Regions from separate parts of the Pseudomonas sp. TH37 genome, predicted to be linked through region 1. Evidence: predicted binding sites of a transcription regulator. Region 1 holds the regulator's gene; each other region holds the start of a gene.

What was found. Region 1 encodes sigma-54, which starts transcription at its own class of promoters, with help from an activator protein. Its sites were predicted from a motif close to ANTGGCATNNANNTTGCTNT; they were not measured.
Positions count from the first base shown of each region.
Region 2: the regulator sigma-54 is predicted to act here: its motif matches at 1,177-1,196, upstream of JFU11_RS22540 (pilin).
Region 3: the regulator sigma-54 is predicted to act here: its motif matches at 1,815-1,834, upstream of JFU11_RS02125 (flagellar basal body rod protein FlgF).
Region 4: the regulator sigma-54 is predicted to act here: its motif matches at 4,420-4,439, upstream of glnK (P-II family nitrogen regulator).

Region 1 covers NZ_JAEKFD010000008.1:133,643-139,614, reverse strand. Annotated here, with positions in the region: gene JFU11_RS20310 (ZIP family metal transporter) at 1-378, shown strand, start outside; gene JFU11_RS20305 (HPr family phosphocarrier protein) at 556-831, opposite strand; gene rapZ (RNase adapter RapZ) at 847-1,704, opposite strand; gene ptsN (PTS IIA-like nitrogen regulatory protein PtsN) at 1,707-2,171, opposite strand; gene raiA (ribosome-associated translation inhibitor RaiA) at 2,184-2,492, opposite strand; gene JFU11_RS20285 (RNA polymerase factor sigma-54) at 2,572-4,065, opposite strand; gene lptB (LPS export ABC transporter ATP-binding protein) at 4,250-4,975, opposite strand; gene lptA (lipopolysaccharide transport periplasmic protein LptA) at 4,975-5,523, opposite strand; gene lptC (LPS export ABC transporter periplasmic protein LptC) at 5,510-5,972, opposite strand, start outside.
Region 2 covers NZ_JAEKFD010000009.1:305,396-311,367, forward strand. Annotated here, with positions in the region: gene pilB (type IV-A pilus assembly ATPase PilB) at 1-1,016, opposite strand, end outside; gene JFU11_RS22540 (pilin) at 1,243-1,662, shown strand; gene JFU11_RS22545 (BON domain-containing protein) at 1,978-2,334, shown strand; gene JFU11_RS22550 (DUF2845 domain-containing protein) at 2,542-2,838, opposite strand; gene JFU11_RS22555 (DUF748 domain-containing protein) at 2,838-5,828, opposite strand; gene JFU11_RS22560 (class I SAM-dependent methyltransferase) at 5,890-5,972, opposite strand, start outside.
Region 3 covers NZ_JAEKFD010000001.1:447,442-453,413, forward strand. Annotated here, with positions in the region: gene flgH (flagellar basal body L-ring protein FlgH) at 1-136, opposite strand, end outside; gene flgG (flagellar basal-body rod protein FlgG) at 189-974, opposite strand; gene JFU11_RS02125 (flagellar basal body rod protein FlgF) at 1,020-1,760, opposite strand; gene JFU11_RS02130 (sigma-54-dependent transcriptional regulator) at 2,107-3,666, opposite strand; gene phhA (phenylalanine 4-monooxygenase) at 3,948-4,733, shown strand; gene JFU11_RS02140 (4a-hydroxytetrahydrobiopterin dehydratase) at 4,838-5,194, shown strand; gene JFU11_RS02145 (amino acid aminotransferase) at 5,191-5,972, shown strand, end outside.
Region 4 covers NZ_JAEKFD010000005.1:377,904-383,875, reverse strand. Annotated here, with positions in the region: gene xerC (tyrosine recombinase XerC) at 1-543, shown strand, start outside; gene JFU11_RS16145 (HAD family hydrolase) at 540-1,247, shown strand; gene sutA (transcriptional regulator SutA) at 1,436-1,759, opposite strand; gene JFU11_RS16135 (secondary thiamine-phosphate synthase enzyme YjbQ) at 1,864-2,289, opposite strand; gene JFU11_RS16130 (ammonium transporter) at 2,504-3,841, opposite strand; gene glnK (P-II family nitrogen regulator) at 3,877-4,215, opposite strand; gene JFU11_RS16120 (accessory factor UbiK family protein) at 4,632-4,892, shown strand; gene JFU11_RS16115 (Bro-N domain-containing protein) at 5,347-5,868, shown strand; gene JFU11_RS16110 (HigA family addiction module antitoxin) at 5,922-5,972, opposite strand, start outside.

The DNA of each region.
Region 1 (5,972 bases):
GCGGTCGGCGTCTCGGCCGGCGGTGGCATGCCTGACGCCGACAGCCTGGCCATGGGCATCGCCTTGCAGGATGTGCCGGAAGGGCTGGTGATTGCGTTGGTGTTGGCCGGAGCAGGGATGTCGCGGGTCAAGGCGTTCCTGATCGGTGCTGTGTCAGGTTTGGTTGAGCCGGTCTTCGCATTGTTGTGCGCCTGGCTGGTGAGCCTGGCCGAACTGCTGTTGCCTTTAGGGCTGGCACTAGCGGCCGGTGCGATGCTGCTGGTGGTGACTCACGAAGTCATCCCCGAATCGCGCCGCCATGGTTACGACAAACTGGCCAGCCTTGGGCTGCTGATCGGGTTTTGTCTGATGATGGTGATGGATACAGCGTTGGCTTGAGGTGTGCAAACTTGGCGAAGAGGTGCTTTTGTGGCGAGGGAGCTTGCTCCCGTTCGGCTGCGGAGCAGTCGTGAAATCAGCGAATGCGGTTATGTTTGGCGTACAACGGTGGCAGTTTTTGGGGCCGCTTCGCAGCCCGGCGGGAGCAAGCTCCCTCGCCACAAGAGCCTGCGCTGTTCATTCGCCTTCGTCGAAGTAACGGTTGATCAAGTCTGTCAGCGCATCCAGCGCTCTTTGCTCGTCTTCGCCTTCGGTACTGATATAGATTTTGGTGCCCTTGCCTGCAGCGAGCATCATCATGGCCATGATGCTTTTGCCATCGACCGTGGATTCCGGAGTGCGTCCTACTCTGATCGTGCAATCCTTGAACTCACCGGCGACGCCAACGAATTTTGCAGACGCGCGGGCATGCAGGCCCAGCTTGTTGATGATTTCGATTTCCAGAGCAGGCATCGCGATGTGAATCCTTTAGCTGAGGTCGCGGTGGCGGACCTGGACGTTCTTCAGGGTTTTTTGCAGGACCTGACCCAGACGTTCGGTCAGGTAGACAGAGCGGTGATGCCCGCCGGTGCAGCCAATGGCAATGGTGACATAGGCACGGTTGCTGGCGGCAAAGCGGGGCAGCCACTTGAGCAGGTACGAGGAAATGTCCTGGAACATCTCTTCGACGTCAGGCTGTGCCGCCAGGTACTCGGCCACCGGTTGATCGAGCCCGGACTGTGCCCGTAGCTCCGGCTTCCAGTAAGGGTTGGGCAGGCAGCGCACGTCGAACACCAGATCGGCGTCCACCGGCATGCCACGCTTGAACCCGAAAGATTCCACCAGGAACGCAGTGCCCGGTTCCGGCTGATTCAGCAGGCGCAGCTTGATGGTATCGCGCAGCTGATACAGGTTCAGATTGGTGGTATTGACCTTGAGGTCGGCCAGATCGGCGATAGGCCCCAGCAGATTGGTTTCGTCCTGTATCGCCTCCGCCAATGAGCGATTGGCGCTGCTCAGCGGGTGACGACGGCGAGTTTCCGAAAAGCGTTTGAGCAAGGTTTCTTCGTCGGCGTCCAGGTACAGCACATCGCACTGGATATGCCGGCTGCGGACCTCTTCCAGCAATTCGGGGAACCGTGACAGGTGGCTCGGCAGGTTGCGCGCATCAATGGACACGGCCACCAGCGGTTGTGCCAGCTCGGTGTGAATCAGCGCGCGTTCGGCCAGTTCCGGCAGCAAACCAGCAGGCAGGTTGTCGATGCAGTAGTAGCCGTTGTCCTCGAGCACATCGAGGGCGGTACTTTTACCTGAGCCGGAGCGGCCACTGACGATGATCAGGCGCATGATTAGTGACCGTTTTGCTCGTCCAGGACAACCTGATACAAGGCTTCGTTGCTCGGGGCGCTGCGCAGCTTCTCACGCACTTCCTTGCGATCCAGCATGCTGGCGATCTGACGGAGCAATTCCAGGTGTGCATCGGTGGCAGCTTCCGGGACCAGCAGAACGAACAGCAGGTCAACCGGGGCGCCATCAATGGCGTCGAAATCGATAGGGGCTTCCAGGTGCAGCAGCGCACTGATTGGCGAGGTGCAGCCTTTAAGCCGGCAGTGGGGGATGGCGATGCCGTTGCCGAAACCGGTAGAACCGAGTTTCTCACGGGCAATCAGGGCCTCGAATACGTCCTGCATTTCCAGATCCGGTACTTCGCGGTGGATAAGGTTGGCAATTTGCTCGAGGGCTTTCTTTTTACTGCCACCCGGCGCGTTCACTTGGGAACGGCCGGGGGTCAGGATGGTTTCTAGTCGGATCATGGATTGGGGGTGTTAACGACCGGTCGCGCCCTGGAGGAGGCTCTGGGTCTTTTCCTTATGCTTTTTAAGTTGGCGATCCAGCTTGTCGGTCAGCAGGTCGATGGCGGCATACATGTCCGTATGCTCGGCATTGGCGACCACTTCTCCGCCGGGAATATGCAGCGTGGCTTCGATCTTCTGCAGCAGTTTTTCGACGTTCATCGTGACTTGCACATTGGTGATCTTGTCGAAATGCCTCTCTAATCGGTCGAGTTTTTCGCCGATGTAGGTGCGCAGGGGTTCGGTCACTTCCAGTTGGTGTCCACTGATGTTGACTTGCATACAGCTTCTCCTTCGTTGCCAGTGCATAAAGCGGCAGGCAGAAATGCCTGCCACTGGAACGCTGTGGCGAGCCCGGCGGCTACATCAACCGCTTCCGTTCGCTGGAAGGCGCGATCCCCAGGGATTCGCGGTACTTGGCGACGGTGCGACGGGCTACCTGAATGCCTTGTGCCTCCAGTAAACCAGCGATCTTGCTGTCACTCAACGGCTTTTTCTGATTTTCCGCAGCAACCAGTTTTTTGATGATCGCGCGGATCGCCGTGGACGAGCATTCACCGCCTTCGGAGGTACTGACGTGGCTGGAAAAAAAGTATTTCAGTTCATAGATGCCCCGTGGGGTATGCATGAATTTTTGCGTGGTCACCCGTGAAATCGTCGATTCATGCATGCCCACCGCTTCGGCGATGTCGTGCAGCACCAACGGCTTCATGGCTTCGTCACCGTATTCTAGAAAGCCGCGTTGATGCTCGACGATCTGGGTGGCGACTTTCATCAGGGTTTCATTGCGGCTTTGCAGGCTCTTGATGAACCAGCGAGCTTCCTGCAACTGATTACGCATGAAGGTGTTGTCGGCGCTGGTATCGGCGCGGCGCACGAAACCGGCGTATTGGGCGTTGACCCGCAGGCGTGGCACCGATTCCTGGTTCAGCTCCACCAGCCAGCGCTCGTTGTCCTTGCGCACGATCACGTCGGGAACGACGTATTCGGCTTCGGTGGACTCGATCTGTGAGCCCGGGCGCGGGTTGAGGCTCTGGACCAATTCGATGACCTGACGCAGTTCATCTTCCTTGAGCTTCATGCGGCGCATCAGCTGGCTGTAGTCGCGGCTGCCGAGCAGGTCGATGTAATCGGTGACCAGGCGCTTGGCCTCGGCCAGCCAAGGGGTCTTGGCGGGCAGCTGGCGCAGTTGCAGCAGCAGGCATTCGCCGAGATTGCGGGCGCCGATGCCAGCGGGTTCGAATTGCTGGATGCGGTGCAGGACGGCTTCGATTTCGTCCAGTTCGATGTCCAGTTCCGGGTCGAAGGCTTCGAGGATTTCCTCAAGGGTTTCGTCCAGGTAGCCCTGATTGTTGATGCAGTCGATCAGGGTCACGGCGATCAGGCGATCGGTGTCGGACATCGGTGCGAGGTTCAGTTGCCAGAGCAAATGGCTTTGCAGGCTTTCACCGACCGATGTGCGGGTGGTGAAATCCCACTCGTCGTCATCGTTGCTCGGCAGGCTGCTGGCGCTGGTCTGGTAGACGTCTTCCCAGGCCGTGTCGACGGGCAATTCGTTAGGAATGCGCTCATTCCAGTCGCCTTCCTCGAGGTTATCCACCGTTGGGGCGGTTTCCTGGTAGGAGGGTTCCTGAATGTCGGCGTTGGGTTTCTGTTCGGCGCTATCGGCCAAGGGGTCGGCATTATCGAAGTCGTCGCCTTCTTCCTGGCGTTCGAGCATCGGATTGGACTCCAGGGCCTCCTGGATTTCCTGTTGCAGGTCCAGGGTCGACAATTGGAGCAGGCGGATGGCCTGTTGCAGCTGCGGTGTCATCGTCAGCTGCTGGCCCATTCTCAAGACTAGCGATGGTTTCATGGCAGGGGCTTAACACCTTATTCGCCGGCGCACATGCGCCATCCACTACAGGGCGCCGAAGCGCCAAACATAAGCAAATTATATGCCCGAAACTGAAGTGTTTGCCTAGAGCGCTGTAACAATAAAAACTTATTGATTTTTTATTGAAGTGAGCGCTCTCTCGGCGACCCGGGCACCTCAGTGCTTACAGGCGGAACTCATGACCCAGATACACTTCCTTGACCAGTTCATTGGCCAGGATGGTGGCGGAGTCACCTTCAGCGATCAGTTGACCATCGTTGACGATGTAGGCGGTTTCGCAGATATCCAGGGTTTCACGGACGTTATGGTCCGTGATCAGCACACCAATGCCTTTGGCCTTGAGGTGATGAATGATCTGCTTGATATCGCCCACCGAAATCGGGTCCACACCGGCGAAAGGTTCGTCGAGGAGGATGAATTTCGGATTGGTGGCCAGTGCCCGGGCAATTTCCACGCGGCGGCGTTCACCACCGGACAGGCTCATGCCGAGGTTGTCGCGGATGTGGTGGATGTGAAATTCCTGCAGCAGGCTTTCCAGCTCTTGGCGACGACCGGCCTTGTCGAGTTCCTTGCGGGTCTCGAGGATGGCCATGATGTTGTCGGCCACCGACAATTTGCGGAAGATCGACGCTTCTTGCGGAAGATAGCCGATACCCGCCTTCGCACGACCGTGCATCGGCTGGTGGCTGACATCCAGGTCATCGATCAGTACGCGGCCCTGATCGGCCTGTACCAGGCCGACAATCATGTAGAAGCAGGTGGTTTTACCGGCGCCGTTAGGGCCAAGCAGGCCGACGATCTGACCGCTGTCGATGGACAGGCTGACGTCGCGCACGACCTGACGGCTCTTGTAGCTCTTGGCCAGATGCTGAGCTTTCAGAGTTGCCATTACTGGGCCTTTTGCTCGTCAGTTTTCTTCTTCGGCTGGATCACCATGTCGATGCGAGGACGCGCCTCGGTAACCTTGTTACCCGTGGCGCGACCGGCGCTCGCAAGCTTTTTGACCGTGTCGTAGACGATTTTCTCGCCTTGGGTGACGTTGTTGTCTTTATCGATGACTTTGGCGCGATCGATCAGCACGACGCGGTTTTGCGAGGCGTGGTACTGAATAGTCACTCCGTAACCCTGAACAGGCTTGGTGTCGCCCGCCGTTTGCAGTTGCTCGAAGTAGGCGAGGTTGCCTACCGAGGTCACCACGTCGATGTCGCCGGCCGGGGTGCGGGTGATGGTCACGGTGTTACCGGTGACCTTCATCGAGCCCTGCGTAATGATTACATCGCCTTTATAAGTGGCAACGCCATTCTTGTCGTCCAGTTGGGCATCGTCGGCCTGAATGCGGATAGGCTGCTCTTGATCGTTCGGCAGAGCCCAGGCGCTCACGCTTCCCAGTGCTGCGCCCAGACTGAGCAAAATAGGGAGAGTTTTAACGAGCCTCATACTGTCCTCTTACGTTCGATAGCAGGTGTATCCTGCTTTCTTTCAAGTACGCTTTCATTCCGTTGCCTGTCGATACACCGCCGGCGCCGTCGATTCTAACGGGTTGATCGGTCTGCGCATATTGCTGCTGCGGGAACACTGTCATACGGGTGGTGGTAATCAGGGTTTTGCGGTTTTTTTCGTCGAAACGGGTGATACGTACCGAGTCAATCAGCTCGACTTGAGTACCGTCCGGGTTGACTTCGCCGCGCTCGCTCTGGACGTGCCAGGGGAATTCGGTGCCACGGAACATGTTCAGGTCAGGATTGGTCAGCAACGTCACTTCGGTCGCTTTCAGGTGTTCAACCTTGTCCGACGTCATCTCGTATTGCAGTTTGCCGTCGGGCAGGTACTGCACGCTGTGGGCGTTGACGGCGTAATAGTCGATCGCGCTTTCATCGACCTTCACC
Region 2 (5,972 bases), on a different contig from region 1:
CCGGTATACAGCGACACGGTCTTGCCCGAGCCGGTGGGGCCGGTCACCAGGATCATTCCCTGTGGCTGCTTGAGAGCGGCCATGTACAAGTCTTTCTGGTCGGGTTCGTAGCCGAGGGCATCGATGCCCATTTGGGCACTGGACGGATCGAGGATCCGGATCACCACTTTCTCGCCCCACAGGGTTGGCAGCGTGTTGACCCGGAAGTCGATGGACTTGCTTTTGGACAGGCGCATTTTGATTCGCCCGTCCTGGGGTTTGCGCCGCTCGGAGATGTCGAGGCTGGCCATGACCTTCAGCCGCGAAGCAATGCGGTTGGCCAGTTGTGTCGGTGGCCTGGCGACCTCCCGCAGCATGCCGTCGGTGCGCATCCGCACGCGGTAGATTTTTTCATAGGGTTCGAAATGCAGGTCGGAAGAGCCGCTCTTGATCGCGTCGAGCAACATCTTGTGGACGAAGCGCACCACGGGCGCGTCATCGGTATCTTGCCCCGGGATGGAATCCTGGTGCTGGTCATCGACCGACTCTATGTCCAGCCCGTCGAGGTCGACATCGGCCATGTCTTCCAGACCGGTGGAGTGGTTGTCGAAGAATTTTTCGATGGCATCGCTGAGCTTGTCTTCCTCCACCAGAATGGCTTCGGTGCTCAGCCCGGTGCTGAACTGGATGTCGTTGATGGCTTGATGATTGGTCGGGTCGGAAATCCCCACGAACAGCTTGTTACCACGCCGCCAGAGGGGCAGGGCGTGGTGCTGACGGATCAGCTTCTCACTGACCAGCCCTCGGGGTTGGGTGTCCTTGTCCAGGCAATTGAGGTCCAGCAAGGCCATGCCGAAATGCTCCGAGGCCACCTCGGCGACCTGCCAGCTTTTCAGTAGTTTGTTCTGCACCAGGTAGGTGACCAGCGAGACTCGATTGCGTTGGGCTTGCTGATACGCCTGTTGCGCACTTTGGTCAGTGATCAGCTCGGCCAGTACCAATTGCTTGGCCAGACCGCTAAGGGCAATGTCATTCATTGGGATACCGGACGCAGACAGTTAATGACTTATAGCCTAGTCAAGCAGTGGAACCAAACCAGTCGGGGTGAGGTGACAAAAAGTGTCAGATAGTGCGGATCCTTGGAGTAGGAAAGGTCTTTGCCGCGATCTCGCGCCGAGCAGGCAGGGGCGTGCGCGGCTTGGCATGACCTGTGCTGTGCCTTGTTCAGATCATGAGATTTCGACTCATGCATGGAGCCTGTCTATGAAAAATCAAAAAGGTTTTACTCTGATCGAGCTGCTGATCGTGGTGGCGATCATCGGGATTCTGGCGACGTTTGCGTTGCCGCAGTATTCGAAGTACCAGGCGCGGGCGAAGGTCACCGCTGCTCTTGCAGAGATTTCGGCATTGAAGGTGCCTTTCGAAGACATTATCAACCAGGGCACTAACCCCACCCTCGCACTGATCGGCGGTACGGCGACCACCGGTAATTGCACGATTACGGCATCGGGTACCGCCGCTGACGGTGCGGGTACTATTGGCTGCGTTATTCTCAATGCTCCAGGGCCGGTGCTCAGCAAAACCATTACGCTTACACGCACCCTTACCGGTGGCTGGACTTGCGTTACCACGGCTGAACAGCAATACACACCTAAAGGCTGTACCGGTGCTGCTGACGCCTGAACCATTGTCATCCTGCCAATGCCTCGCGTTTAACGACACGGGGCATTTTTTTGCTCGTCATTTGGGGACCGATTCAATATCAAGAAAACCCCCGACAATTCATGGCCTTAGGCCTGCGCTAAAACCCGCATGTTGCATGTAGATAATTTCGCAGTCATGCAATTTGCATGATTTCGAAAATCGCCATTGTGTCTAACATATTGATTTAAAAGGTTTTATTTTTTATGTGGCGGTTGGCACAACGTTCGCACTATCTCCTGTAACCCTGCTGACAAGACACGCAGCAGACTTTCCAGAAATACAGGAGTTACTCGTATGAAGAAGTTCGCTATCGCTGCCGCTACTGCTACCGCGCTGACCCTGACCATGGCCAACGCTGCATTTGCACAGACTACCCAAGCGACTCAGGCACCTATGATGCTGGCCGCCGGTGAAGTCACTGAAGCGAAAGAGGATGTTTCCGATACCTGGATCACCACCAAAGTCAAAGCAGACCTGGTAACCGAGAAAGGCATCCCCGGCACCGACATCAAAGTCGAAACCAACAAAGGCGTTGTTTCCCTGTCTTCCATGACCGTTCTGACAGACGCTCAGAAAACAACCGCCGTGGCTATCGCCAAGAAAATCAAAGGCGTCAAAGATGTGTCCGCTGACGGCCTGAAATCCGAGTAAGACAAGGCTTCTCGCCTGGACTGGGAGAAGGTGCGGTAGGCGGGCCGAGTCATACGTCTGCCGCTACTTGAGAGTTCATGCGAAGGCCACAAGGATGTGGCCATTACAGGCCCCGGCATTCGTGTCGGGGCCTGTTCTATTTTGGGGGGAAAAGATCAAAAGATCGCAGCCTTTGGCAGCTCCTACAGGGCGATCTTTTGATCTTCTTCAATTCCCGCGCTTGCTGGTGATTCGAACCAACCGGTTGCCTTCAAAGCGCAGGTACTGGTACATCCCGCTGTTGGGCCCGTAGGTCCATTCCTCGACCTGAAACTCTTCCCGTCGATTGGCGCTGCGCTTATAGCCCAACACGTCGCGGGCAACGGGCTCTCCGCATTTCTGCAGCACTTCGCCGGACCTGTCCCCGACGCTGATCAATTGACTGCCGCAGCGCAAGGTATCGGCCGCCGCTGCCTGGCCGGCAACCAGCAACAGAGCCAGGCTCAGAAGCCAGTGTGCGCCCATCACTCGGCATCCAGATGCATGGGCGTGATAACGCGGCCATCGCTTTGTGCCTCACCGAGGCTGGAGTCGATGAAGTACACGCGATCATCGGCCAACTGACCCTTATCCACCAGATAATCCTTGATGCTGCTGGCCCGCTCTTGACCCAGTTGACGTAACAGCACCTCGCTGGAACTCCAGAACGTGATCACACTTTCACGCATTTTTTTGCTGCGCTCTTCCTTGCCCAAGTCCTTCCATTCGGCGGGCGGCTGAGTCTTGAGGCGTGTGCGGTAGATCCCTTCGAGCAGCGGGCCTTTCTCGCTGTCCGGCACTTCCAGCAATGAGGCTTGGGCCGGCACCTTGTCACCACGGCGCTGGAGCATTTTGTAGTAGTTGTACTGGTATTCCCGCTCCAGGCGTTGCTCGGCAATCAGCGGGCCATCGCTGGTCTTGGCGGCGGTGCCTTCGATTTCCAGGCGCAGGGCCGGACGTTCCTTGAGCGCCTGGGACAATTTGACCAGCGCCGCTTCAGCGTCTTTGCTCAGGTCGCTTGAACCCGGTGCAAATGCCACGGTGCCCAAGTCTTCCGAACCACCGCCGCTGACCAGACCGCCAATCATTTTGAATGGCGCTGCGGCCGCTTTCACGATCAGGTTGCGCAGGGTCTGCCAGATAATAGGCATGACACTGAACTGTGGGTTGTTCAGGTCGCCGCTCACCGGCAGCTCGATGGAAATCTTGCCGTCGACATCCTTGAGCAAGGCAATCGCCAGTTTCAGCGGCAGGCTCACGGCGTCTGGACTGTCGACCTTTTCACCCAGTTGCAACTGCTCGACCACCACTTTGTTTTCGGCCAGGAGCTGGCCGTTGGTGATCTTGTAATGCAGGTCGAGATTGAGCCGGCCCTTGCGGATACGGTAACCGGCGAACTTGCCGGAGTAGGGTGTCAGCGTGGTCAGCTCCACCCGTTTGAAACTGGTGGCGATGTCCAGGCTGGCCATTGGGTCGAACGGGTTGACCGAACCCTTGATGGTCACTGGTGCATAGCGGTCGACCTTGCCTTTGACGTCAACGCTGGCCGGTTTTGCCTGTCGGCTGTCGATGGTGCCGATCTTGCCGTTGAGCTGTTGAACGGCCGTGGCGAAGTTCGGGGTCAGGCTGAAGTCGGCGAAGTTTGCCGAGCCGTCATTGATGGCAATGCCGCCAATGTGGATGCCCAGCGGTTTTTCTTTTCCGGCTGCCGGCTTGGCCGCAGCGGTGGTTGTGGCGCCGGAGTCGGCCGGTTGCGGGATCAACAGGTCATCGACGTTGGTGGTGCGATCATCGTTGATCATGAAGCGTGCATAAGGCTGGAACAGGTTGACCTTGTCGATCGACAGGCTGTCGCCATGTTGATAATTCAGGCCTTCGAGCACCAACTGTTGCCACTTGAGGAAGTCACGGGTTTTCAGGGTGTCGAGGGTATGCAGTTGATCGACCTGGGCGCGGCCGGTGACGCTGAACGCCAGCGGCTCGGTGCTTTTCAGGTCGACCGCCAGATCACTGCCCAGCATGCCGCTGCGCAGTTCGAGACGAATGAACGGGTTGATGTAGGACTGGGCGACCCGCAGGTCGATGTCCTTGGTCTGCACGTTCAGTTTGGCGCTGATCGGGGCCAGATTGACCACGCCATCCGCGGTGATCTTGCCTTGCTTGCCCACGCCGGTGTCGAGCTTGAGGTTGAAAGGTGAGCCATTGAGGCTGTCGAAATTTTGCAGGTCCAGGTTCAGCGGACCCAACTCCAGCGCCACCTCCGGTTGAGCCTTGCGGTCGGCCAGGTGCACTTGATAATCACGTAGCTGCACGTCTTTGAGCAGCACCTGCCAAGGCTTGCTCGGCGCGGTCGGTTCCGGCTTCGGCGAGTCGGCTACTGCCGGCGCGCTGGCTGGCTCGGCATTGGCTTTGTTGGCCGCTTTGGACGGCTGACTGGCGAACAGTTTTTGCCAGTCGAGTTGCCCGTCGGCTTCGAGGGCGGCCCAGGTTTCCAGTTTCTGACTGCGAATCTTGCCGACCACCACTTGCTGTTTGGCCAGGTCTACGGTGGTTTCGCTGATGTCCAGCCGCGCGAGCTTCGCCAACGGTCGGCCGTCCGCAGTCTTGATGGCGAAAGGCGCGACGCTGACGGCAACGTTGCTCAGCAGCAGTTCGGTTTCCTTGGCCAGGTTGAGTTTGTAGTCGGTGCTGAGGCTGACCACGCCATCTTCGAGTGCGAGTGGCACAACATCGCGCACATAGGGCCAAAAGGATTTCATCTTGCCGTCGGTGATTTTCAGCTTACCTTCGGAGGCGATCGGGATCAGGCTGAAGTTGCCGGTCCAGTCGATCTGTCCACCTGCCGGGCCAACGGCCACCAGCGTCATGTCGGCGCTGTCTTCGGGCAGGGTGCTGAGGTTTTTCAGTTCGAAATCGAGTTTGTCGTAGAGAAATTCGATGGGTTCGCTGGGCCGTGCATCCTCGAAATGGACGGAGCCGCTGGCCAGTTTGATTCGCTCCACGCGCAGCGGGAATGGTTTGGCGTCCGGATCGGCCGGGGTCGGTTCGCTGGCGGGGATTTTGAACAGGCCGAGCAGGTTGAGTTTGCCGTCCTTGCCGAAAAGGATTTCGGTCTTGGGTTTGTCCAGTTCGATATCGGACAAGTGCAGCGCTTTGGTCCAGAGGCTGTCGATCTGCAGGTTGGCGTATAGACGTTCGAAGCCCACTTGTTCCTTACCCGGCTCGCCGATGACCAGGCCCCAAAGGGTGACTTCAAGACTGAACGGGTTGAGTTCGATCCGCGAAATCGTCGCGGGCGTCGTGGCGTAGTTGGCCAATTGTTGGTTGGCGACCCGCAACGCGATGCCCGGCAAAATCAGAAACCCCAGCAGGCTATAAAGAGCCAGGGCAGTCAACAAGGCGCCGATAGCGCGAATCAATCCTTTGGGCATGTGCGGCTTCATTTGTCGGAATCGGAGTGCCTTGGAGTATGGCATGCGTTTGCGGTTCCGAAGCAATCACGCTTTATAGGATTTGTCTGATTATCGGCGTGGACTTTCAGAGCTGCAGGATCAGTGTTTTCAGCGGCGGCTGTTGATCCATCGACGGGAAATCGCTGCCCGGCGTCAGCATGCTCCACT
Region 3 (5,972 bases), on a different contig from region 1:
TATTGGCGGCAGCCGGCAGCGGCGTGCGCGGCAACACCGGGGCGTAGTAAGGGTCATTGGGCTTGGGCGGCGGAGCGACGCAGCCCGCGAGCACGACGACCCCACTCAGTGCCAGAACAGATACAAAGCGATTCATGACCCTACCTCACGGTGTTGCAGGCGACCTCATGGCCGCCTCATAGACTTGATTACAGATTCTGCGTTACGAACGAGAGCATCTGATCGGCAGTGGAGATCACTTTGGAGTTCATCTCGTAGGCGCGCTGAGTGGTGATCATGTTGACCATCTCTTCAACGGTGCTGACGTTGGACGTTTCCAGGGTGTTCTGCAGCGTGGTACCGAAACCGGCGAGGCCCGGGGTGCCGACTTGCGGCGCGCCACTGGCAGCGGTTTCCAGGAACAGGTTGTTACCCACCGCTTGCAGACCGGCCGGGTTGATGAAGTCTGCGGTTTGCAGGTTGCCGATCACTTGGGAGGCCGGGTTGCCGGCAACGGTGATGGACACGGTGCCGTCACGGCCGACAGTGAAGGTCTGAGCGTCGTTCGGAATAACAATGGCCGGCTCCAGGGCGAAGCCGCTGGCGTTGACGATCTGGCCGTTGGAATCCAGGTGGAACGTACCGTCACGGGTGTAGGACGTGGTGCCGTCCGGCTGCAGAATCTGGAAGAAACCGCGACCGTCGATGGCCATGTCCAACGGCTGCTCGGTGGTTTGCAAGCTACCGGCGGTGAAGTTTTTCTGGGTGCCGACGATGCGCACACCGGTACCCACTTGCAGACCCGACGGCAGTTCGCTGTCCTGGGTCGACTGGGCGCCTGGCTGGCGTTTGATCTGATACAGCAAGTCCTGGAACTCGGCGCGGTCACGTTTGAAACCCGTGGTCGATACGTTCGCCAGGTTGTTGGAAATGGTGGTGAGGTTGGTGTCCTGGGCGGACAGACCTGTTTTGGCAACCCATAGAGCCGGAAGCATTCGATTCTCCTCGTGCGCCTGTTTTACGGCGCGACGTTCTGATAATTAGCTGATCTGCAAGACCCGAGCCATGGCCTGGTCATCGTCTTTGGCGGTGTTCATCATCTTGATGTGCAGCTCGAACTGCTTGGCCAGCGCCAGCACCGAGGTCATTTCTTCCACGGCATTGACGTTGCTCGACTCAAGGAACCCGGACACCAGCTTGACGTTGGCATCGGCCTGCGCCGGCTTGCCATCCTTGGTGTGGATCGAACCGTCCAGGCCTTTGGTCATGTTCTTGAAGTCTGGGTTGACCAGTTTGATACGGTCGACTTCGGCCATCACGCGAGGGCCTTCGCCCATCGCACGGATGCTGATGGTGCCGTCTTCGCCGACTTCGATTTGTTGCTCGGGCGGCACGGCAATCGGCCCGCCATTGCCTACCACTGGCATACCGTTGCCGGCGCGCAGCACGCCCAGCGCGTCAACGTTCAGGCTGCCGGTGCGCACGTAGCTTTCACCGCCATCGGGGTTCTGCACGGCGATCCAGCCATTGCCCTGCACCGCGACATCGAGGTCGCGACCGGTTTGCACCAGCGCACCCGGGGAGAAGTCGGTGGCCGGACGCTCGGTCATGGCAAACGCACGCGCCGGAAAGCTGTCACCAAACACCGGCATCGAACGGGCCTGTTCCAGGTCCTTCTGAAAACCGTTGGTAGAGATGTTCGCCAGGTTGTTGGCATGAGCCTTCTGCGCCAGTGCATTCTGGCTGGCGCCGGTCATTGCCACATAAAGGTACTTGTCCACACTCTTTCCTCTGCATGCCGGACGTTTGCCGCCCACTGCTGTACTGCTGAGCCATAAGCAATTTGCAGACCAACTTTTTTCTGGCGGCGCAGGGCCCGGCAAACAAAGGACTTGAGGGATTCATAGGGGATTGGGGGAATGTGTCGAAGACGAAAAACCGGCGGTGTTATGCCGGTAGGTGGCAAGAGCCGGCCTTCATGACCGACTCAGTTCCCTGTGGCGAGGGAGCTTGCTCCCGTTCGGCTGCGCAGCAGTCGTAAAATTCGCGCAACGGGGTGGTTCCGAAAGATTGCAGGGGGCTGCTACGCAGCCCAGCGGGAGCAAGCTCCCTCGCCACAAAAGCTGTTTAGCCCGGCTCTTTACCGACTTCGTACTCACGCAACTTATTGGCAATGGTCGTATGCGAAACCCCCAACCGCTTGCCCAGTTGCCGACTGCTCGGATGCTCGGAATACAAACGTTCCAGCACCGCCTTTTCAAAGCGCCCGACAATCTCGTCCAAGCCGCCCTCAAGGGAAAAATCGCCAAGCGGCTGACGCACGCCGTAGTCTGGCAGACGAATGTGCTCGGCTTTGACGGTGCCGCCGTCGCACAGGGAAACCGCCTGGAACAGTACGTTTTCCAACTGCCGCACATTACCCGGCCAGTGATAGTGACTGAGCCGCTCCATCGCCGCCGGCGCCAGTTTCGGCAACGGGCAACCGATCTGCCGACTGGCCTGATCGAGGAAGTGCTCCACCAGCGGCGCCAACCCGTCGAGGCATTCGCGCAACGGCGGGATGTGCAACGAAAGCACGTTCAAGCGGTGGTACAAATCCTGGCGAAACTCACCGCGAGCGCACAGCTCGGACAAGTCCACTTGAGTCGCGCAGATCACCCGCACATCCAGATAGACCTCTTCATCACTGCCTACACGACGGAAGCAACCGTCCTGCAGAAAGCGCAGCAATTTCACCTGCAAGCGCGGGCTCATTTCACCGACGCCATCGAGGAACAACGTACCGCCCGCCGTCAGCTCCAACAACCCGAGCTTGCCTTCGGCCCGCGCTCCTTCGAAGGCACCGGGGCCGTAGCCGAACAGTTCGGTCTCGGCCATGGACTCCGGCAGACCGGCGCAGTTGAGCGCCATCAGCGGTGATTGCCCACGCGGGCTCGCCAGGTGACAGGCCCGCGCCAACAGCTCTTTGCCGGTGCCGGTTTCGCCTTCTATCAATAGCGGCGCATCCAGCGGTGCCATGCGCCGCGCTTCGCGTACCACTGCCGCCATTACTTTCGAGCTCTGGAAAATGCTGTCGAAGCCGCGCAGCTCCTGCTTGCGCACGTTATAGATGCGCTCGCCTACCCGGTCCGCCCGGTGCAGCGTCAACACCGCACCGGCCATGGCCTCGCTTTCGTCATGCTCCGATTGCAGCGGCGCGATGTCGGCGAGAAACACGTCACCCTTAACCTTCACCCGCAAGCCGTTGATCCGCGACTTGTTGGCGCGCACCAGCTCCGGCAAATCGAAATCTTCGGCGTACCGCGACAGTGGAATCCCCGGCACCTCGTCCACCCGCACTCCGAGCAACTGCGCCGCTGCACGGTTGGCCGCGACGATGGAGCCACCCATGTCGATCGACAGCACCGGAAACTCCAGGGCACCGAGCAAGGCATTGAGTTCCATATGCCGACGCTCGCTGGGCATCAGCCCTACGCGCTTGACGCCGAATACCCCGCCAATCGCCTCGAACTTCGGACGCAACGCCTGGAACTGAATGTTGATCAGGTTCGGGCAGTGCAGATAGATCGCGTTGCCGTGCTCACCGCCCACTTCGCCGCGGGCGACGTTGATCCCGTACTCGACCAGCAGGTTGAGAATGTCGCGCAGGATACCGATGCGGTTCTGGCAGTGAACTTTGATACGCATATAAAGGCCCGTAACAGCGGTGATCGAGGCCCGGCGCGAGAAATTTTCTGCGGGGGCACCAAGTTAGTCGTCAAGATTATGTGACACCTGTGAGCCATTTCAAACCCGCAAATATCAATACTTGCGCCATAGCGACCAATCCGTAACGAATACTTTACGAAAAGCCGAGATTTTTCCTACTCTCACCGCGGATCACCTGCTGCAACACCGCACTCCTTGGGGTATTTCTAGGTCTATAGCTGTACACACAACAAGAACGAATCCCCTAGCAGGAGAGCAGCATGAAGCAGACGCAATACGTGGCTCGCGAGCCCGATGCGCAAGGTTTTATCGACTACCCCGCCGAAGAACACGCGGTGTGGAACACGCTGATCACTCGCCAATTGAAAGTGGTCGAGGGCCGTGCGTGCCAGGAATACCTGGACGGTATCGAAAAACTCGGTCTGCCCCACGACCGCATTCCGCAACTCGGTGAAATCAACAAGGTCCTCGGTGAAACCACCGGTTGGCAGGTTGCCCGAGTCCCCGCGCTGATTCCCTTCCAGACCTTTTTCGAGTTGCTGGCGAACAAGCAGTTTCCGGTGGCGACCTTTATTCGTACCCGCGAAGAGCTGGATTACCTGCAAGAGCCGGACATTTTCCACGAGATCTTTGGCCACTGTCCGCTGCTGACCAACCCCTGGTTCGCCGAATTCACCCACACCTACGGCAAACTTGGCCTACAGGCTTCCAAGGAAGAACGCGTGTATCTGGCGCGCCTGTACTGGATGACTATCGAGTTCGGTCTGGTCGACACCCCACAAGGCCTGCGCATCTACGGTGGCGGCATTCTGTCTTCGCCAAAAGAAACCGTTTACTGCCTGTCGGACGAGCCGGAGCATCAGGCGTTCGACCCGCTGGAATGCATGCGCACGCCGTACCGCATCGACATTCTGCAACCGCTGTACTTTGTCCTGCCCAACCTCAAGCGCCTGTTCGATCTGGCCCACGAAGACATCATGGGCATGGTCAAGCAAGGTATGCAGTTGGGGTTGCACACGCCGAAATTTCCGCCAAAGGCTGCGTGATCCGCAGCTTTTAGAATCAAGTGAGTCTGTCAGGAACCACCGCTTTGGTTTAGCGTGGTGACACTGACGGCCGATTTCCAATAATTCGATTTCAGGAACCCATCATGTCCACATTAAACCAAGCCCATTGCGAAGCCTGCCGCGCCGACGCCCCTCAAGTCAGCGACGAAGAATTGCCGATCCTGATCAAGCAGATCCCCGACTGGAATATCGAAGTCCGCGACAGCGTGATGCAGCTGGAAAAAGTTTTCCTGTTCAAGAATTTCAAACACGCGCTGGCGTTCACCAACGCCGTCGGTGAAATCTCCGAGGCCGAAGGTCACCACCCAGGCCTGCTGACCGAATGGGGCAAAGTCACCGTGACCTGGTGGAGCCACTCCATCAAAGGCCTGCACCGCAACGATTTCATCATGGCCGCGCGCACCGACGAAGTGGCCAAAAACGCCGAGGGCCGCAAATAATGCATTTCGACGCCATCGGTCGAGTACCTGGCGACCCGATTCTCGGCCTGATGGAGGCCTATGCGCTGGACCCTAACCCGCGCAAATTCGACCTCGGCGTGGGTGTCTATAAAGACGCCCAGGGCCTGACGCCAATCCCCGAGGCGGTGAAGCTCGCCGAGCAGCACCTGGTGGAGCGTCAATCCACCAAGACCTACATCGGCGGCCACGGCAATGTGGCGTTCGGCAAGGTCATCAACGAATTGGTGCTTGGCGCTGATTCGGCACTGATCACCGAACAACGGGCCGGCGCCACTCAAACGCCGGGCGGCACTGGTGCGCTGCGTTTGAGCGCCGACTTCATCGCCCAGTGCCTGCCGGGCCGTGGCGTGTGGTTGAGCAACCCGACCTGGCCGATCCACGAAACCATCTTCGCGGCGGCCGGGGTCAAGGTCAGTCATTACCCGTACGTGGGCAGCGATAACCGTCTCGATGTGGAAGCGATGCTGGCGGTGCTCAATGAAGCCCCCAAGGGCGATGTGGTGCTGCTGCATGCCTGCTGCCACAACCCGACCGGTTTCGATCTGTCCCATGACGATTGGCGTCGAGTGCTGGACGTGGTGCGCAGTCGCGATTTGCTGCCACTGATCGACTTCGCCTATCAGGGCTTTGGCGACGGCCTGGAGCAAGATGCCTGGTCGACCCGGCTGTTCGCCGCCGAGTTGCCGGAAGTGCTGATCACCAGTTCCTGCTCGAAGAACTTCGGCCTGTACCGCGACCGCACCGGCGCATTGATTGT
Region 4 (5,972 bases), on a different contig from region 1:
CTTGAAGGCGCGGTAGAGGATGATTTTCTCGCGCGTCGGGATCAGGCGATTCTGGAACTGTTCTATTCCTCCGGCTTGCGGCTTTCGGAACTGACCGGGCTCAATCTTGATCAGCTGGACCTGGCTGACGGCATGGTCCAGGTGCTCGGCAAGGGCAGCAAGACTCGACTGTTGCCAGTGGGCAAAAAGGCTCGCGAAGCGCTGGAGTTGTGGCTGCCGCTACGAGCCATGACCAACCCGGCGGACGACGCAGTGTTTGTCAGCCAGCAAGGACGGCGCCTCGGCCCTCGGGCGATTCAGGTACGGGTCAAGGCCGCCGGCGAGCGCGAACTGGGGCAGAACCTGCACCCGCACATGTTGCGACACTCCTTCGCCAGCCATTTGCTGGAGTCCTCTCAGGACTTGCGGGCGGTGCAGGAACTGCTCGGCCACTCGGACATCAAGACCACCCAGATTTACACCCACCTGGACTTCCAGCACCTGGCGACGGTCTACGACAGTGCCCATCCACGGGCCAAACGCATTAAAGGCGATGATTCATGACCATCCAATTGATCACCTTCGACCTCGACGACACCCTGTGGGACACCGCCCCGGTGATCGTCAGCGCCGAAGCCATACTGCGTGAATGGCTGATCGAGCATGCACCGAACCTGGGCGCGGTACCGGTGGAACATCTGTGGTCGATTCGCGAGCGAGTGCTGAGCAACGAACCGAGCCTCAAGCACCGCATCAGCGCCCTGCGTCGGCGGGTGTTGTTCCATGCGCTGGAAGAAGCCGGTTACGGACATACCGAAGCATTCGACCTGGCCGATCAGGGTTTCGAAGTGTTTCTGCATGCGCGGCATCAGTTGGAGATCTTCCCGGAGGTGCAACCGACCCTGGAAATTCTGGCCAATCACTATGCGCTTGGCGTGGTGACCAACGGCAATGCCGATGTGCGTCGATTGGGGCTGGCGGATTACTTCAAGTTTGCCCTGTGCGCCGAAGACATCGGCATTGCCAAGCCGGATGCGCGACTGTTTCACGAAGCGTTGCAACGGGGTGGCGCGACGGCCGAAACCGCAGTGCATATCGGCGACCATCCCGGTGATGACATTGCCGGCGCCCAACAGGCGGGGTTGCGGGCAATCTGGTTTAACCCGGCGGGCAAAGCGTGGGAAGTCGAGAAGGCGCCAGATGCCGAGATTCGTAGCCTGAACGAATTGCCGGGGTTGTTGGCGCGGTGGAATTCGGCTTCCGCCTGACACATAACCTGTGGGAGCGGGCTTGCCCGCGATGGCGGTGTTTCATCCAACATAAATTTTGAATGTGACGGCCTCATCGCGGGCAAGCCCGCTCCCACAGGGGTCACCGTAAACTTTGATTTTTTATCCTCACCCATGAAAAAGCCCGCAGCGACGGCGGGCTTTTTCAGCAAGCAAGAAGCAGGCGCTTAGATAGGCCGGCTGCCGTACTTGTTATCAGGCTTCTTGGGAGGATCGGCGACCACATTGGCCTCCACTTCCTGCACCTTGCCGCCCCGTGCCAGAAACTCTTCCATGGCCTTGGCCAGGGCGTCGCGTTCCTTGTTCTTGGCTTCGACGCTCGGCAGCTCATCGACCGATACCGCAGCCTTGGCCTTGCCTTTGGCAGTCGGAACGGGCGTATCACCGCCGTCATCTTCAGCGACGTCTTCTGCCGCCGCTTCAAGGCCTTCTTCGGTTTCGTCTTCGTCGCCTACTTCGAGGTCGTCGTTTTCCAGATCATCGTCGCTCATGTTCTACCTCATGACTTGCGAAAAGCAGATTAGTTATAGCCCAGCTTTGCCGTCTGTCGACGGCTGCCGGAAAAAAATCAACCACCGCTGGTAACCAGCGGTTTTCATGCCCCTTCACCGTGCACGGTGGCGAGGACTTTACGGGCACCGCCATGATCACGGTGCTCGCCCAGATAAACACCTTGCCAGGTCCCCAACGCCAGTCGGCCTGCCGAGATCGGCAAACTGAGCTGACAGCCAAGTACGCTGGCCTTGAAGTGCGCCGGGAGGTCGTCCAGGCCTTCGTCGTTATGCTCATAGCCGTCTGTTCCTTGTGGGATCAGACGATTGAAAAATCGTTCGAAGTCGCGACGTACCGCCGGATCGGCGTTCTCGTTGATGGTCAACGACGCCGAGGTATGCTGTAGCCACAAATGCAACAGACCGACCCGACACGCCTTGAGTTCAGGCAAGCCGGCGAGTAATTCATCCGTTACCAGATGAAAGCCCCGGGGCCGTGCCCGCAGGGTAATCAGAGTCTGTTGCCACATACAGTTCTCCGCACGTTCGGGGCGCATTCTAGCGCGCTCTGTGAAAAAACAAAGGCCCTAATATTCCTTCAATCGTGTAAGCCATTGGCCGTAGAAAAACGCCCGTCGTAAACGCGACTGAACGTGTGAGAAAAAACCTTTCAGCCCTTCCTCCACTGACAAATTCCAGACAAAAAAATGCCCGGCAAGCCGGGCAATTTTTTTATGCGCGTGCTTACAAGTTGTAGCCGCGTTCGTTGTGGAGCGCCAGATCGATGCCGACAGCTTCTTCTTCCTCGGTGACACGCAGCCCCATGACGGCGTCCAGGACCTTAAGGATGATGAACGTGACGATCGCGGTGTAGATCACCGTGAAGCCCACGCCTTTGCACTGAATCCAGACTTGAGCAGCGATGTCGGTAACGGTGCCGAAACCGCCCAGCGATGGTGCAGCAAACACACCAGTCAGGATCGCGCCGAGGATACCGCCGATACCGTGCACGCCGAAGGCATCCAGGGAGTCGTCATAACCGAGCTTGCGTTTCAGGGTGGTTGCGCAGAAGAAGCACACCACGCCCGCCGCCAGACCGATCACCAGAGCGCCCATCGGGCCCACGGTGCCGGCCGCCGGAGTGATTGCAACCAGACCGGCCACAACACCCGAAGCGATACCCAGTGCGCTTGGCTTGCCGTGGGTAATCCACTCGGCAAACATCCAGCCCAGCGCCGCAGCGGCAGTGGCGATCTGGGTGACCAACATCGCCATGCCGGCAGTGCCGTTAGCGGCGGCAGCAGAACCGGCGTTGAAGCCGAACCAGCCGACCCACAGCATCGCGGCGCCCATCAGGGTGTAGCCGAGGTTATGCGGAGCCATCGGGGTGGTCGGGAAACCTTTACGCTTGCCCAACACCAGGCAGGCAATCAGACCGGCCACACCGGCGTTGATGTGCACCACGGTGCCGCCGGCGAAGTCGAGTACGCCCCAATCCCACATCAGACCGCCGTTGCCGGACCAGACCATGTGCGCAATCGGTGCGTAAACCAGGGTGAACCAGATGCCCATGAAGATCAGCATGGCGGAAAACTTCATCCGCTCGGCGAAAGCACCGACGATCAACGCTGGGGTGATGATGGCAAAAGTCATCTGGAAGGTAATGAAGACCGCCTCGGGGAACAGCGCCGCGGGGCCGGTCAGGCTCGAAGGCGTGACACCGGCGAGGAACGCCTTGCCCATGCCACCGAAGAACGAGTTGAAGTTGACGACACCCTGCTCCATGCCGGTGGTGTCGAACGCAATGCTGTAGCCATAAATGACCCACAGAATGCTGATCAGACCGGTAATGGCGAAGCACTGCATCATCACGGAAAGAATGTTTTTCGAGCGAACCATGCCGCCGTAGAACAGCGCGAGACCGGGAATGGTCATGAACAGCACAAGGGCTGTCGAGGTCATCATCCAGGCGGTATCGCCGGAATTGAGGACTGGGGCCGCCACTTCGTCTGCCGCCATGGCCAGGCCGGGCATTACGAGGGACAACAGGGCTCCTAGCCCTGCGAATTTACGCAGAGTCATATTGTTTTCTCCTGGGGCGTTGGGTTTGTGGCGGCTTAGATTGCGTCGGTATCGGTTTCGCCGGTACGGATGCGAATCGCCTGTTCCAGATTGACCACGAAGATCTTGCCGTCACCGATCTTGCCGGTGTTGGCGGCCTTGGTTATCGCCTCGATAACCCGGTCCAGATCCTTGTCGTCAATGGCGACATCGATCTTCACCTTGGGCAGAAAATCGACCACGTACTCCGCGCCGCGATACAGCTCGGTGTGACCCTTCTGCCGACCGAAGCCTTTGACCTCAGTAACGGTAATGCCCTGCACGCCGATCTCGGACAGCGACTCGCGCACGTCGTCCAGTTTGAACGGCTTGATGATGGCAGTGACTAGCTTCATGAAAACTCTCTCCCGAATTGGTGGACTTGCCCCAGGAAAACAAACCCGACTCAAGTCTAAGCGCAGTGCCTGGCTTTGTAACGCATCGTCGGCCTTACCTGCCCGTCCGACGCCAGCGAACCACTCCGCACGAAACTTCCCCCGTTCCGCTTGGCGCACTGCATTCGTCACAGCGACTGCATCAGTGCATGGGTCACCAGCGACTAAGCAGAAAGCTTGCCATCTATCCAAAACCCATTGATTTCAAGTGCTTGGCCGCTGCCGCAGACCCTTTCGCTCAATTGACGCAACAGTTACGCACAACAACAGTGCGCGGCCGTCCACTCACATGCGCGAAAAGCGTGCATCGCAGTCGCCGAGATTGACTATAGACACTGCGTGATACACTGCCCGCCATTGTTGACAGGACATTTCCCATGCTCGCGCCCAAAGACTTCCTCGACGCCCTGAGCGGCACCGCCTCCCGCCTCTTCAGCGGCGACACCCCACTGCCAAAAAGCGAAATCGAAAGCCAGTTCAAAGCTTTGTTGCAGAGTGGCTTCAGCAAGCTGGATCTGGTGAGCCGGGAAGAGTTCGATAGCCAGATGGTCGTACTGGCACGGACCCGCGCACGGTTGGAGAGCCTAGAGGCGAAAGTGGCTGAGCTGGAAGCGAAGCTCAATCCACCGACCGAGTAACCCCGCCGATCCCCTTTGACAATGGGGTCTATGTGGGAGCGAGCCTGCTCGCGATAGAGTCACCACGGTGTTCCAGCAGCCCCTCGCTGGAACGACCACCCCTGTAGGAGCTGCCGAAGGCTGCGATCTTTTGATCTTAAGCCCCGCAAACATCCCGGCAACTTCCTACAAAGATCAGCACCGCCGTCCGATAGCGTCGCAAAGCCCCGGCTCCTAAGCTCACCTGATGCTGAATGTCAGCACTAGGTTTGGCGACCTGGAACCAAGCTATGCACGCAACGTCATTCGATATCGGGTATTTTTCTCGATTCGTTATATGGCGGCTGTGTGTGGGAGACCTTCGGGTCTGCCGGTATTCGCTTGGCCGGTTCGCCAACCCGCACGCAGCTGCCACCTTTATTGTTTGGCGACGATAAGAGGCAGTCATCTATCAAGCGAATTTGGGCACTGCACTATGGACGAAAACTATCTGACACCACACATATTCACCCGCCACAAACTCCACCTCCACGCCCTCCTCCTCGGAAACCAACCCTGGTTCAGCGCCCGAGACCTCGGCCGACTCCTGCGCCTCTTCCTCGACGAACGCGCCGTCCGCAAACTCGACCCCGACCAACACCAAACCCTACAGATGCTCATCCATGGCACCGTCGAAAACACCCTGCTCATCAGCGAATCCGGTGTCTACGCATTACTGGTCTACCACTACTGCCCCGAATACCGAGGCCTGCGCGAATGGCTGACCCACGACGTGGTGCCGGCGCTCAGAGACGCCCAGCAACCCACCTCAACCGAACGCCCGATCCTGAGCCTGCTGAACTGGCCGGAAATGTCGTTGAGTTTGCTGCACTGGAATAACCAGCCGTGGATTCGGTTGCAAGACGTTCCGCAGATGTTGCCTGACCAGGATCGACCACGAAGCGCCGTCAACGAACCTTGGTGGAAGCGAGTATCGAAGGTGCTCCAAGCATTCTGATCTCCAAAAAAGAACCCCACGCTTTAGACGTGGGGTTCAGTTAATACGAAAGATCAGGCGCAGTGAGAAATACGCTCAACCTGATCTCGAATCACGGCACCCCG